3 regions of the Colwellia sp. E150_009 genome follow, and region 1 is predicted to be linked to each of the others. Evidence: predicted binding sites of a transcription regulator. Region 1 holds the regulator's gene; each other region holds the start of a gene.

The links. The regulator MetJ, encoded in region 1, represses methionine synthesis genes. The targets are predictions, from matches to a motif close to TAGACGTCTAGACGTCTA.
Region 2: a site for MetJ is predicted at 2,619-2,636, ahead of metE (5-methyltetrahydropteroyltriglutamate--homocysteine S-methyltransferase). Genes of this name have one in related genera too.
Region 3: a site for MetJ is predicted at 2,471-2,488, ahead of ACE1OF_RS02715 (homoserine O-succinyltransferase). Genes of this name have one in related genera too.

The regions. Positions count from the first base shown of each region.
Region 1 is NZ_JBHFOM010000019.1:7,749-12,407, reverse strand. It holds gene ACE1OF_RS10150 (S1/P1 nuclease) at 1-572, opposite strand, end outside; gene ACE1OF_RS10145 (acyl-CoA thioesterase) at 585-1,061, opposite strand; gene hemE (uroporphyrinogen decarboxylase) at 1,693-2,760, shown strand; gene metJ (met regulon transcriptional regulator MetJ) at 2,847-3,176, opposite strand; gene metB (cystathionine gamma-synthase) at 3,431-4,600, shown strand; gene metL (bifunctional aspartate kinase/homoserine dehydrogenase II) at 4,649-4,659, shown strand, end outside.
Region 2 is NZ_JBHFOM010000012.1:96,241-100,899, forward strand. It holds gene ACE1OF_RS07885 (chemotaxis protein CheX) at 1-161, shown strand, start outside; gene metE (5-methyltetrahydropteroyltriglutamate--homocysteine S-methyltransferase) at 267-2,546, opposite strand; gene ACE1OF_RS07895 (LysR family transcriptional regulator) at 2,713-3,669, shown strand; gene ACE1OF_RS07900 (secondary thiamine-phosphate synthase enzyme YjbQ) at 3,694-4,116, shown strand; gene dnaB (replicative DNA helicase) at 4,150-4,659, opposite strand, start outside.
Region 3 is NZ_JBHFOM010000003.1:148,022-152,680, forward strand. It holds gene ACE1OF_RS02710 (molybdopterin-dependent oxidoreductase) at 1-2,242, shown strand, start outside; gene ACE1OF_RS02715 (homoserine O-succinyltransferase) at 2,567-3,514, shown strand; gene metH (methionine synthase) at 3,598-4,659, shown strand, end outside.

The DNA of each region.
Region 1 (4,659 bases):
AAATTGCCACATTTCGTATCGTAATGCGAAAATTTAATTTTATTGCCTCCCTTGTCATCAGCAAAGCTAATGTGCAAAGGTTGGTGGATGTCACCGAGCCAATGACCTAAAAACAGTAATGATTGTATTTTTTGCCATTCCCTCTCTCTGTTTGACTCAGCTTTTTCTGGTTTTACCAAGCGTTTTTGATGCGTTAATATCGCTTGAGGTAAACAGTTGTTGCTACACTCATTCACACTAATATGTGTGTTTGAACGCGGCACATTTAAATAATGCCATGCGCTGTAGGGCCTGTATTCTTCTATACGTTTAATTGCATCAGCCCAAGTACAAGCATTATCGAATGTTATTGGTTTATCCTTTTTTTTATAATTAAAATGATTAATTAAATGTTGGTGTTGTGCAGGAATAGCATTAAGTAGATGCGTGATTTTATCTTGATTCACGCTTGATAGGTGTTCAAAGGCTAATTGACAAACTATTTGATGGCCTAGTTTACCCATGGCATAACTTGGCTTGCACACGGAAACAATAATAAAAAATACAGTAATAGCTATGTATTTCACCATCATTAATAACTCCTTTTATTCAACAAAAATTTGCATTTCTTCGCCAATTTGTTTGCGCATTTCCATTAATTTTAAAGCACTATCATGTTGTCTTTTGTCTTCTTCTGTTTCAGGAACCCATTTAGGAATACGCTCAGGTTGACCGTTTTGATCCACTGCCACCATTATTACTATACAGTGAGTCGTTATTCGACGGTTTAATGATTTAGGATCACATGCATTAACCTCTAAGGCAATATGCATTGATGAGCTTCCCGTGTAGATCACCTTCGCCTCTACTTCTACTAAGCTACCAACATGAATAGGTGCAACAAAACGAATGCCACCTGCATAGGCGGTTACACAATAACGACCACTCCAACCTGCGGCACAGGCATAAGCGGCTAAGTCTATCCACTTCATTACGGCACCTCCGTGAACTTTGCCGCCAAAATTAACATCTTGTGGTTCAGCTAAAAATCGTAAAGTTATGTCACGTTGTGGGGTATTCATTGTAAGTTCTCTTGAAGTGTTATATTAAAGGGAATTTATATGGTTAATTGATGATTAGCAAATATTTCTACTAAGCCCATTATGTTATTTCTCAGTCAGGGGGAAATAACAGACGTAGAGCTGAGCGATTCTTGTCTTGTTTATATAGGGTCAGTTGATCTTTGCTGATTATTTTTTGTTATTGAAAATAAAAAAGCCTTTCTCAAAGAGAAAGGCCTGAAATGCTCGCTTTATGGTCTTGTTAATCAAGATTCTTATTATTTATATGCAGAAGTATTTTTATTATTAATCAGTGCTTCTTTGTTTCGCAGGTATTTTATAGCAAAGCAATTTCACCACTGCAACAACTTTAATAGAGTATAAACTCGACGATTTTCTTCGTAGTTGGTTTATTTTAACTTTAATTCTAGCTAAGTAACTGATTGTTACATAAATTGACAATATCAAACAAAATGTAACAAAATAGAAATCTTTTTTTTATGTTAGGGTCTTTATCATGAATATAAAGGAATTGATTTGGCGCATGGATTCATAATACTGCCAGTGTTAGAATATGCGCCATAAACTGCTTGTTATGTTAGTAATTGAAAATGAGCACAAGTAGACGATGAGTGAACGAGAGGATTTATTGGTGACCGAATTAAAAAATGATAACTATTTACGTGCGTTGTTAAAACAGCCAGTAGATTACACCCCAGTTTGGATGATGAGACAAGCTGGCCGCTATTTACCTGAATATCGTGCAGTACGTAAAGATGCAGGTGACTTTATGTCAGTATGTCGTGATGCTGACCTAGCCTGTGAAGTGACTATTCAGCCACTACGTCGTTTTCCGCTTGATGCAGCCATTTTATTTAGCGATATATTAACGATTCCTGATGCGATGGGGTTAGGTTTATATTTTGAAACAGGGGAGGGGCCGAAATTTGAACGACCTATTACCTGTAAAGCTGATGTAGATAAAATTGGCATGCCTGACCCTGAAGTTGAATTACAATATGTTATGAACGCAGTTCGTACTATTAAAAAAGAGCTTAATGGCAGTGTACCATTAATTGGTTTTTCTGGTAGTCCTTGGACGCTTGCAACCTATATGGTTGAAGGCGGTAGCTCAAAAAGTTTTACAAAAGTAAAAAAAATGATGTTTGCAGAGCCACAAACTCTACATTTATTACTTGATAAATTAGCTGATTCAGTTATTTCATATTTAAATGCACAAATTGCTGCTGGCGCACAATCGGTGATGGTTTTTGATACTTGGGGTGGCGTATTATCACCACGTGATTATAAAGAATTTTCTCTACAATATATGCACAAAATTGTTGATGGCTTAACAAGGCATAATGATGGTAGACAGGTACCTGTTACATTGTTTACTAAAAATGGTGGTATGTGGTTAGAAGATATTGCTGCAACTGGTTGTGATGCGGTTGGGCTTGATTGGACTATTGATATTGATAATGCCAAAGCCCGCGTTGGTGATAAAGTGGCATTACAAGGTAATATGGACCCTTCTATGTTATATGCACCATTACCGCGAATTGAACAAGAAGTGGAAAAAATATTGGCAGGTTTTGGTCACGGTGGTACAGGGCACGTATTCAACTTAGGTCATGGTATTCATCCTGATGTGAATCCTGAACATGCAGGGCATTTTATTGAGTCTGTACATCGCTTAAGTAAACCATACCACAAATAAAATTTACTAGAATTAGTATAATTTACGCGTAAAAAAGTAGCGAGTTAATGTACACTTGCTACTTTTTATATATTCACTATTTGTTGTTAGTCTTCGTCTATATCATAGGCACTAAAATCAGTAATACCTTTTTCTTCTAATATGCGGCGGACACTAGCAGGTAATTTTTCATCATTATCTTTAGCCAAATCCTCATCATCAGGTAAAGGTTGGCCAGTAAATGCATGTAAAAAGGCTTCGCACAACAATTCACTATTAGTTGCATGGCGTAAATTATTTACTTGGCGTCTAGTACGTTCATCGGTTAATACTTTCAATACACGTAAAGGAATTGAGACTGTAATTTTTTTTACTTGCTCACTTTTCTTACCATGCTCGGCATAGGGATTAATATATTCGTCATTCCACTGAGCCATGTAAATTCCTCTGTTACTATTGTTGTTTAAATTGATTTCATTACTGACGATTACTTTTTGATTATGAAAATAAATTGACCAGCATATAATTTTTAATTCTTTATAATGCAATTCTACTGGTTGCAGAAAATCAGTCAAGTAGAAGTTTAGATGTCTAAAAAATCTTGACCTAAATAGCTAAAGTGTTTAGAGTTATAGACGTCCAAACATCCAAATAAATTTAATACGTTTGTTAATGAGAAAAAGGAATAAAAATGTCAACTGCTAAGATCACTAATATTACCACATCGGCAGTGCGCGCTGGTATTAATACTGATACGCATCATGGTGCTGTTGTTGCTCCTATACATTTATCTAGCACTTTCTCATTGAAAGGATTTAATGACAAACGAGAGTTTGATTATTCTCGTACAGGTAATCCAACACGCGCATTATTTGGCCAAGCTATTGCTGATTTAGAACAAGGAAGTGTTGGTGTGGTTACTAGCACGGGAATGTCGTCAGTATTGCTGCTTTGTCAGCTGTTATCAGCTGATGATTTAGTTGTTATTCCACATGATTGTTACGGTGGGAGTTTCCGCCTATTCACTCACTTAGCAAAGCGTGATCAATTTAAACTCGTTATAGTTGATCAAAATGATCAAGATGCGTTAACAAAAGCATTAGCAAAAAAACCTAAGTTAGTCTTATTAGAAAGCCCAAGTAATCCTTTATTACGTTTGGTAGATATAGAAGAAGTAACGAAACTTTGCCATGATGTTGGCGCGTTAGTGGCTGTTGATAATACCTTTTTATCTCCAGCTATACAGCAGCCATTAACTTTAGGCGCAGATATAGTTTTTCATTCCACCACTAAATACATTAATGGTCACAGCGATATTGTTGGGGGTGTTTTAGTAGCCAAAGAGCAGTCATTAGGTGAAGAATTAGCGTGGTGGGCAAATTGCATTGGTATTACAGGCAGTGCTTTTGATAGTTTCTTAGCTTTACGTGGTTTGAAAACTTTACCTGTGCGCATTAAACAACATCAACAAAATGCAGCACAAGTGGCTGAGTTTTTAAAAGATCATCCGGCAATTGACGCGTTATATTACCCGGGTCTAAAAGAACACCCTGACCATGATATTGCCAAAAAACAACAAGCAGGTTTTGGTGCTATGTTAAGCTTTGATATTAAAGGTGGTGTTGAATCAGTGAAAAAGCTATTTGCTAATTTAACACTATTTACCTTGGCGCAGTCTCTCGGTGGTGTAGAAAGTTTAATTTGTCACCCATCAACTATGACTCATGCGGGTATGGAAGAAAGTGCGCGACTTGAAGCGGGCATCAGCGAGTCATTAATAAGAGTTTCCGTAGGTATTGAAGACATTAATGACATTTTAGCAGATTTAGCTTACGGCTTAGAACAAAGTCAAATTTGCTAGGTTTATTTTTAGCTAAGCTACCACTACTACTATTTTATAGAATAAAAAATGACAGAATT
Region 2 (4,659 bases), on a different contig from region 1:
GTATGCTCAGTGAAAAAGGAATTGAATTTGATATGGCAACCCCTATTGTTGTCTCAGGAAAAAATCATACAATTCACCATAAATCAGATGGTCCTGTTGTGGTTTTAGCGCTTAAGGGAGAAAAAGGCAAAGCCTATATAGAATTTTCTTTTGGGGAATAAATAACCGGTCAGTTGCCAGACATTTTTCAATTTTCCAAAGTATCATTAATAAAAAGCACTATGTTGTCATAGTGCTTTTTTATTATCCGTATTTAAGGTAATGCATTAACTATTTAACACTCTAAACTGCTTCGCTGCTTGCACCATATTTTCAAGTGCTGATTTTGTCTCATCCCACCCTCTTGTTTTTAAGCCACAATCAGGATTAACCCATAACCTTTCAATAGGAATATAACGTTGCGCTTTTTCTAACAAGTTAACCATCCATTCAACACTTGGGATATTGGGCGTGTGAATATCATAAACACCAGGGCCTAAATCATTTGGGTAGGCTTGCTGTTCAAAAGCGTCAAGTAATGCCATATTTGAGCGTGACGTTTCTACAGTTAACACATCAGCATCAAGTGCAATAATAGCGGGTAAAATATCATTAAACTCTGAATAACACATGTGAGTATGAATTTGTGTTTTAGAGGGTGCTTTAGCAGCCGATAAACAAAATGATGCTGTTGCCCAATTTAAATAATACTGCCATTGGCTTTTTTTAACGGGCATTCCTTCACGAATAGCAGGTTCATCTATTTGTATAATTTGTGTGCCATTACTAATAAGATCTTCAACTTCATCACTAATAGCCAATGCAATTTGCTTAGCAACTTCTGCTCGTGGTAAATCATCACGTACAAATGACCAAGCTAAAATGGTTACAGGGCCTGTCAACATAGCTTTTACAGGTTTTTCTGTAAGAGACTGAGCATAACCTATCCACTCAAGTGTCATGGCTTTTTTGCGACTAATATCACCAAAGATAATTGGAGGCTTAACACAACGTGAACCATAGCTTTGTACCCAAGCAAATTGAGTAAAAGCAATGCCCTCAAGTAACTCCCCAAAATATTCCACCATATCATTTCGTTCGGCTTCACCATGTACTAAGACGTCTAGACCAATATTTTCTTGGCGTTCAATGGTATCTTTAATTTCAGCTTTTATTAGTGTTTCATATTCATTATCACTAATTTCTTGACGACGCCATTTAGCACGAACTTCTCTAATGTCACCTGTTTGAGGGAAAGACCCTATTGTTGTAGTTGGTAAAATAGGTAGGTTTAACTCCACTTTTTGTACTTGCTTACGCTGTGCAAAAGCATCTTTACGATGGTAATCTTGTGTTGTTAATGACGCAACTCTCTGTTTAACATTTGGATTATTAATACGGGTAGAAATACATCGCGCTAGTGCAGCATTTGAGTATTGTGTTATTTCATCACTATTTTGATCTATTAATGCCTGTTTTAATAAACTCAGCTCCTGACACTTTTGTGTGGCAAATGCTAGCCAAGAAGTGAATTCTTTATCAAGTTTCTTTTCTTGGGTTAAGTCAACTGGCGAATGTAGTAAAGAACAAGAAGGCGCTAACCATAATCTGTCACCTATTGAACGATAAATTGGCAGCACTTTTTGGTAAACAGAGACTAAATCAGATTTCCAAACATTTCGACCATTAATCACACCTAAAGAAATTACCCACTCATCTGGTACACATTCAATAATAGTATTTATATTTGTTTTTTCAGAAAGAGTATCTAGGTGAATACCATCAAAAGGCAAATCTTTTATTAATTCAATATGATGGTCGATAGAGGCAAAATAAGTTGTTAATAACAGTTTTAATGTCCCCTTATTAAGGGTTTGATAAGCTTGACTAAATGCTTTTTGCCATTGACTGTCTAACTCTAAACCTAACACAGGCTCATCAATTTGTATCCACTCAACACCTGCAGTAGACAACTGATCTAAAACTTGTTGATAACGTACTAACAACGCAGACAATAACGTTAATTTGTCTACATCATTGGTAACACTTAAATGTAAGTAGGTAATAGGGCCAATCAACACAACCTTACGATTGTCCGAAACTTGTTGAGCATCATTAAACTGTTCTAATAGATTCTTTACATCAATTTCGACATCTGATTTATTTACTAAATTTGCTGAAAGCTCAGGTACAATATAATGATAATTAGTATTAAACCATTTAGTCATATCACTTGCTGCACATTGGCACCCTGAAGGGGCTTTTCCCCGTGCAATACGAAACTCTAAATCAAGCGTATTCGCATCCTTTGTATGGCTAGTAAAACGTGTTGGCGTTAAACCAAGTAACAAAGTAGTATTTAGTACATGATCATAATGTGCAAAATCTCCTACAGGTAATAAATCGATACCAGCTTCTTGCTGAATAGCCCAATTAATATGACGGCGCTCTTTACTTTGTGCCAAAAACTCTTTTTGGTTGATATCGCCTCGCCAATAACTTTCTAAAGAAAATTTTAATTCTCGCTTTGCGCCAATGCGCGGAAACCCTAACGTATGAATTTGCATAACCTGCTCCAATTGCATTTGTAATTTAACCATAGTGATAAAATTGCTGCCTAAAATAAGCAATTATTTTTATAGACGTCTAGACGTTTGAATGGTTATACTTTAAAAAAAGCACGAAATAAGCACAAGCGCAAATTATTCAACAAGGATATGAAAAAAATTCATTATGTTCGAAATTAAACACCTAAAAACACTGTCAACATTAGCTGCGACAGGTAATATAAGAAAAACAGCCGAAAAACTATTTGTTAGCCAGTCTGCTCTTTCTCATCAAATCAAGGATCTAGAGCAACGCTTAAACACTCCCTTGTTTATACGAAATACTTCGCCCGTACAATTTACTGCCCAAGGAAATATGTTACTGACATTAGCGAACACTATTTTGCCTAAAATAAAAGAGACAATGAGCGAATTAAAATGTAAGAACGAAACAACAATACAGTTGAAAATTGCGATTGCTTGCCATGCTTGTTTTCAATGGCTTTTACCTGTAACCGAACAATTTTCAAAACAATATCCTGCATTAAAAATTGAATTTTTGGAACAAGTATTCCCAGCTCAAAATCATGACGAGTTCGCAGACAATATTGATATATTATTCACTGATGAAAAAAAAGAGAATGACAACTTTAGCTACCATGAGTTAGGCGCTTTTGAAGTGGTTGCCGTATTAGCAAATCGCGATACTATTGATTCTGCCGGTTTAATAAATAAAGAATTTTTAGAAGCAGACGATTTTAGCAAACAAGTATTACTGACTTACCCTGTAAAGTCTGATCAATTAGACATTTTTAAATTATTTCTTCATAAAGAGTCTAACAGAGCTGACGCACATAAACATAACAAACATCAAGGCATCACAATAAAACAGGTCGCAAATAGTCACATGATTTTACAAATGGTTGCTGCTAACATGGGTATTGCAGTGTTGCCAATATGGTTAGTAAGTAGCCTAAGCAAACAGTCATTAGTACAAACTAAACGCATTGGCAAGGCAGGTATTTATAAAACGCTTTATGCGCGCTATAACACGCACAACGTGAAAGTTGATATAATCAAACAGTTAATACCACAAACTATTGCTGCATTTAGCCATTTAAACATAAATAATAGTAAACACTAATAACCTGAAAACAGGAAATGCTCGATCATGTGGCAGCAAACTGAAATAAAGTTAAGTCCAAAAAAAAGAAATTTTCATCTTATAACAGATGAAATCATTAAACATTTAACAAACATTAAGCAAATAAAATGCGGCATTTTGCATTTATTTATCAAACACTCCTCAGCTTCATTAACCATTAATGAAAATGCTGATCCAACCGTTCGTAGTGATATGGAAAAGCATTTTAATGTTATAGCCCCAGAACGAGCGCCTTATTATCAACATATCTACGAAGGCGATGACGACATGCCTGCGCATATTAAATCGAGCTTACTTGGTTCTAGTATTAGTATACCTATCACCAATGGGCAGCTCAATTTAGGTATTTGGCAAGGAATATACTTAGGAGAGCATAGAGATCACGCTGGTAGCCGCACAATTGTTGCAACGATTCATGGTGAATAAAGCGGCATACCACTGTGCGTAATACAACCACAACTAATCTTCTTCTAAAACATGCGGGCCAGCATAATTATCAAAGCGTGAATATTTACCTTGAAAGGTTAACGGTACGCGACCAATTGGTCCATTACGTTGTTTACCGATTATAATTTCTGCCATACCTTTAAATTCACTATCATCATGATAAACCTCATCACGATAAATAAACATAATTAAATCGGCATCTTGCTCTATTGAACCAGATTCACGTAAATCTGAGTTGATGGGGCGTTTATCACTTCGTTGCTCCAAACCACGGTTTAACTGAGACAAAGCAACAACAGGCACTTGTAATTCTTTTGCTAACGCTTTTAGTGAGCGAGAGATTTCAGCAATTTCTAAAGTACGATTATCTGAAAATTGTGGCGCACGCATTAATTGCAAATAATCAATCATGATCATCGAAATCCCCCCATGATCACGATGAATACGTCGTGCTCTAGAGCGAACCTCGGTTGGCGTCAACCCTGCTGCATCATCAATATACATTTTACCATTTTCAATGAG
Region 3 (4,659 bases), on a different contig from region 1:
TCAAAAAATTACAAGCATTGCAGAAATGTTGAACGTTATTCAGGTAGCCAAACAACAAGCTGAAGATGAGGAAAAAAACCTACAGGACTTGCCAATTAAAACTCACTTTCGAAGTTGCACATTATGTGAAGCTATGTGTGGTGTTAAGATTGAATACCAAGGTGATAAAATTATTTCGATTGCAGGCGATAAAGATGATCATCACAGTGTAGGTCATATTTGCCCGAAAGGATATGCATTACAAGATTTGCATAATGATCCAGACCGCTTAAAAACACCACTTGAAAAAGTGGACGGTGAATGGCTCCCCATTGACTGGGCAACAGCTTATGAAAAAATAGCTAAACGCCTTGTTGGTATTCAAGAGATGTATGGTAATGATGCTATTGGCATATACTCGGGCAACCCTGGCTCTCATAATTTAGGGATAACGATGGGGGTAGGTGGATTAAGAAAAGCAATAGGCTCACACAATATATTTACTGCTGCTTCACTCGATCAAATGCCACATCAACTAGTATCATATTTGATGTTTGGGCATAGTAATTTATTTACCATTCCTGATATTGATCACACCGATTATATGCTGATGCTTGGGGCAAATCCTGCGGTCTCAAATGGTAGCCTTATGACCGCGGGGGATGTGCTCAAACGTTTGAAAGGAATTAAAAATCGCGGCGGGAAAATTATTTTAGTTGATCCTCGTCGTAATGAATCAGCGCGCTACATGAGCGAGCATCATTTTATTCGCCCTGCATCGGATCCGTTATTTTTAATCGGCATTATCCAACATATTGTAAAAAATAAACTATACAAAGTTGATCGTTTAGCAACACTATCTGATAACTGGGATGGACTGCTTGATTTATTTAATCAATTATCGATTGATGAAATAAGCAGTGGTTGTGGTATTAGTGAAAAAGAGATCATTCGTATTGCTGAAGAATTTGCCTCGGCTGAACGCGCAGTATGTTATGGGAGAATGGGAGTCTCTGCACAAAGATATGGAGCGCTGAACCATTGGCTCATGGTTGTTCTCAACTTGCTAACTGGAAACTTGGATCGTCAAGGCGGTGCCATGTTTACAACACCCGCTTTTGATAAAGGTATTAGCCGTCCTATGGGAAGTTTCAACACGTTTAAAAGTCGTGTGCGCGGTTTACCTGAATTTGAAGGAAAACTTCCTGCTGCCGTTATGGCAGAAGAAATGCTAACACCAGGCGAAGGGCAAATAAAAGCGTTTATCTGTTTGGCGGGTAACCCCGTGTTATCCACACCGAATGGACGAGCAATGGATCAAGGCCTTGAACAATTAGATTTCAGAGTATCGATTGACTTTTATTTGAATGAAACTTCACGTCATGCTGATATTATTTTACCACCAACAGGCCCATTTGAGCATGAACAATATGACATTGTGTTTAATTTATTAGCGGTTCGTAATCTAGCAAAATTCTCTGAAGCATTATTTGAACCAGCTGAAAACGCTCGCTCTGATTGGGATATTTTACAAGGTATTACTCAAGCTATTCTTGAACTAAAAAATCCTGTACAAGCTGAGAAAATGAAAGCTAGCAATACCAGCACTGAACAAATATTAGACTATGGGTTACGCACAGGGCCTTACGGCGAAGGTTTTAGTGAGTTTTTGCAAGGTAAGGAAATTAAACATAAAGAGGGTCTAACGTTAGATGTGTTAAAGCAATACCCACAAGGTATTGACCTGGGACCTCTGCAATCTAATCTTCCTGCTTATTTATTTACTGAAGATAAAAAGATTCATGTAATGCCAGCGTTGTTAGTCAATGAGTTAGATCGCTTTATAACCGAAAATAAAGTGCGAAATAATGCTGATTCACTCATGTTAATTAGTCGTCGTGACTTACGCACCAATAACTCTTGGATGCATAACTCCCAACGATTAGTTAAAGGTAAAAACCGTTGTGCACTATTGGTTAACCCGAAAGACGCAACAACAATAGGCTTATATGATAAATGTATCGCCATTATTAGCTCCCGAGTAGGCAATTTGAATGTTGAAGTGACCGTTACTGAAGATGTGATGCCAGGCATTGTGTGTCTTCCCCATGGTTGGGGACATCACCGTGAAGGTATACAATTGAGTGTGGCAGAGAGCAGTCCAGGTGTTAGCATTAATGATATTATTGACGATCAAGTAGTCGATAATATGAGTGGAAATGCTGTTCTGAATGGTATTCCTGTAAAAGTGCGTCCTGCATAAGTGTAATAGCATAGATTTCTAGGATTTAGAACTTAAGAAAAGTTGGCTTTATCAAGAAAGGTGAAATTTAAAAGATAAGATATCTAATTGTCCGTTTTTGTTCCGACTTTTGTAAATTACAAGAGGTGCACAGCTTCATTCTCGCGCTTGACGGTATCCTTTTTTAAATAATCTTTTACATATATTCCTAGCCAGTTTTTATTTCTTGATAAAAATCATTTGGCCATCTATACGTTTAGATGTTGACATATCTATCGATCTAAGTAGTATTGTAATCAGTGCCTATTAGGTGCTTTTATTTGTTTTTTGCTAGTTAGGTGCGTTATGCCAATTAAAATTCCAGATCAATTACCTGCCTTATCTATTTTAGATAATGAAAATATTTTCGTTATGTCTGAACACCGCGCGATGTCTCAGGAAATTCGCCCAATGCAAGTGGCTATTTTAAATTTGATGCCGAATAAAATTGAAACAGAAGTGCAAATATTACGCATGCTGTCAAACACACCACTGCAAATAAATATTGAATTTGTTCGTATACATGCGAATGAGTCTAAAAATACTCCAACAGAGCATTTAGATACTTTTTATCACTTGTTTGATGATATTAAACACAAACAATATGATGGTTTAATTATTACGGGGGCTCCATTAGCTTTACTTGACTATTCGCAGGTAACTTTTTGGGATAAAATTTGTAAGGTGTTTGACTGGGCTGAAGAAAATGTTACCTCAACCATGTTTTCTTGTTGGGCTGCGCATGCTGCGTTGTACCATCATTATGGATTGAATCGTCATTTGCGTAAACAAAAGCTATCAGGAGTGTATAATCACAAAGCACTTGATGAAAAAGAACCATTAACGCGTGGTTTTGATGAAAATTTTAATGTACCTCATTCTCGATATGGTTATATTGATAAATCTGATTATGAAAGCGTTCCTCAAATAAAAATTTTAGCAGAATCAAAAGATGCTGGTGTTTATTTGGCTGCCAGTAAAAACAAGCAGCAAGTTTATCTGACGGGTCACCCTGAATATGATACTACCACGCTACATGAAGAATATTTACGAGATAGATCGGTAGACAGTAATGCGGCTATACCTGAAAATTACTACAAAGATAACAATATAAATAATTCACCAGAAGGCTCATGGCGTAGTCACGGTAGTCTATTATTTACTAATTGGCTTAATTATTATGTATATCAAATAACACCTTATAAATTGGATGCTTCTAATATTAAAGCAATACACCCTGATACGGTTATTTAAGCCGATACTACTATTTAAGGTAGTTAAATTAAGTTAGTCCCTATTTTGATTTAAAGATTTACCCTTAGGAAACCGAATACATCATGAAAAAACATACATCGTTTGCTTTATTTGAACAACAATTGGCTAAAAACATATTAATTCTTGATGGCGCAATGGGTACCATGATTCAGGCATATAAGTTTGAGGAACAAGATTTTCGTGGTGACCGTTTTGCTGACTGGCATAGTGATGTTAAAGGTAATAATGATTTGTTAGTACTAACTCAGCCAGACATCATTAAAGCAATTCATTTAGAGTACCTTGAAGCAGGGGCCGATATACTTGAAACAAACACGTTCAATGCTACAACGATTGCTATGGCTGATTATGATATGCAAGCGTATAGTGCTGAAATCAATTTAGTTGCAGCGCAAATTGCACGTGCTGCGGCAGACGAATATAATAAAAAAACGCCAGAAAAACCACGGTTTGTAGCAGGTGTATTAGGGCCAACTAACCGCACGTGTTCCATATCACCCGATGTTAATGATCCAGCTTTTCGTAATGTAACGTTTGATGAATTAAAAGATGCTTATATCGAATCAACAACTGCCTTAATTAAAGGCGGTTCAGATCTTATCTTGATTGAAACGATTTTCGACACATTAAATGCAAAAGCGGCTATTTTTGCGGTAGAAACAGTATTTGATAATCTTGGAGTTAGATTACCAGTAATGATATCAGGCACTATTACTGATGCGTCAGGCCGAACTTTGTCAGGACAAACTACAGAAGCATTTTATAATTCTTTACGTCATGCAAAACCTCTTTCTTTTGGTTTGAACTGTGCACTTGGTCCTGTTGAATTACGTCAATACGTAGAAGAGCTAAGTCGTATTTGTGATGTTGCCGTTTCTGCTCACCCTAATGCCGGCTTACCAAATGCTTTTGGCGAATATGATTTTACTGTGGCTGATATGAATACTCATGTTGGTGAGTGGGCTAATGCAGGTTTTTTAAATATTATTGGTGGCTGTTGTGGTACCACACCAGATCATATTAAAGGGATGGCTGATTCTGTAGCCAATATTAAGCCACGTGAAATCAAACCACGTAAAATTGCTTGTCGTTTATCTGGCCTTGAAGCGTTAACCATTGAAGAA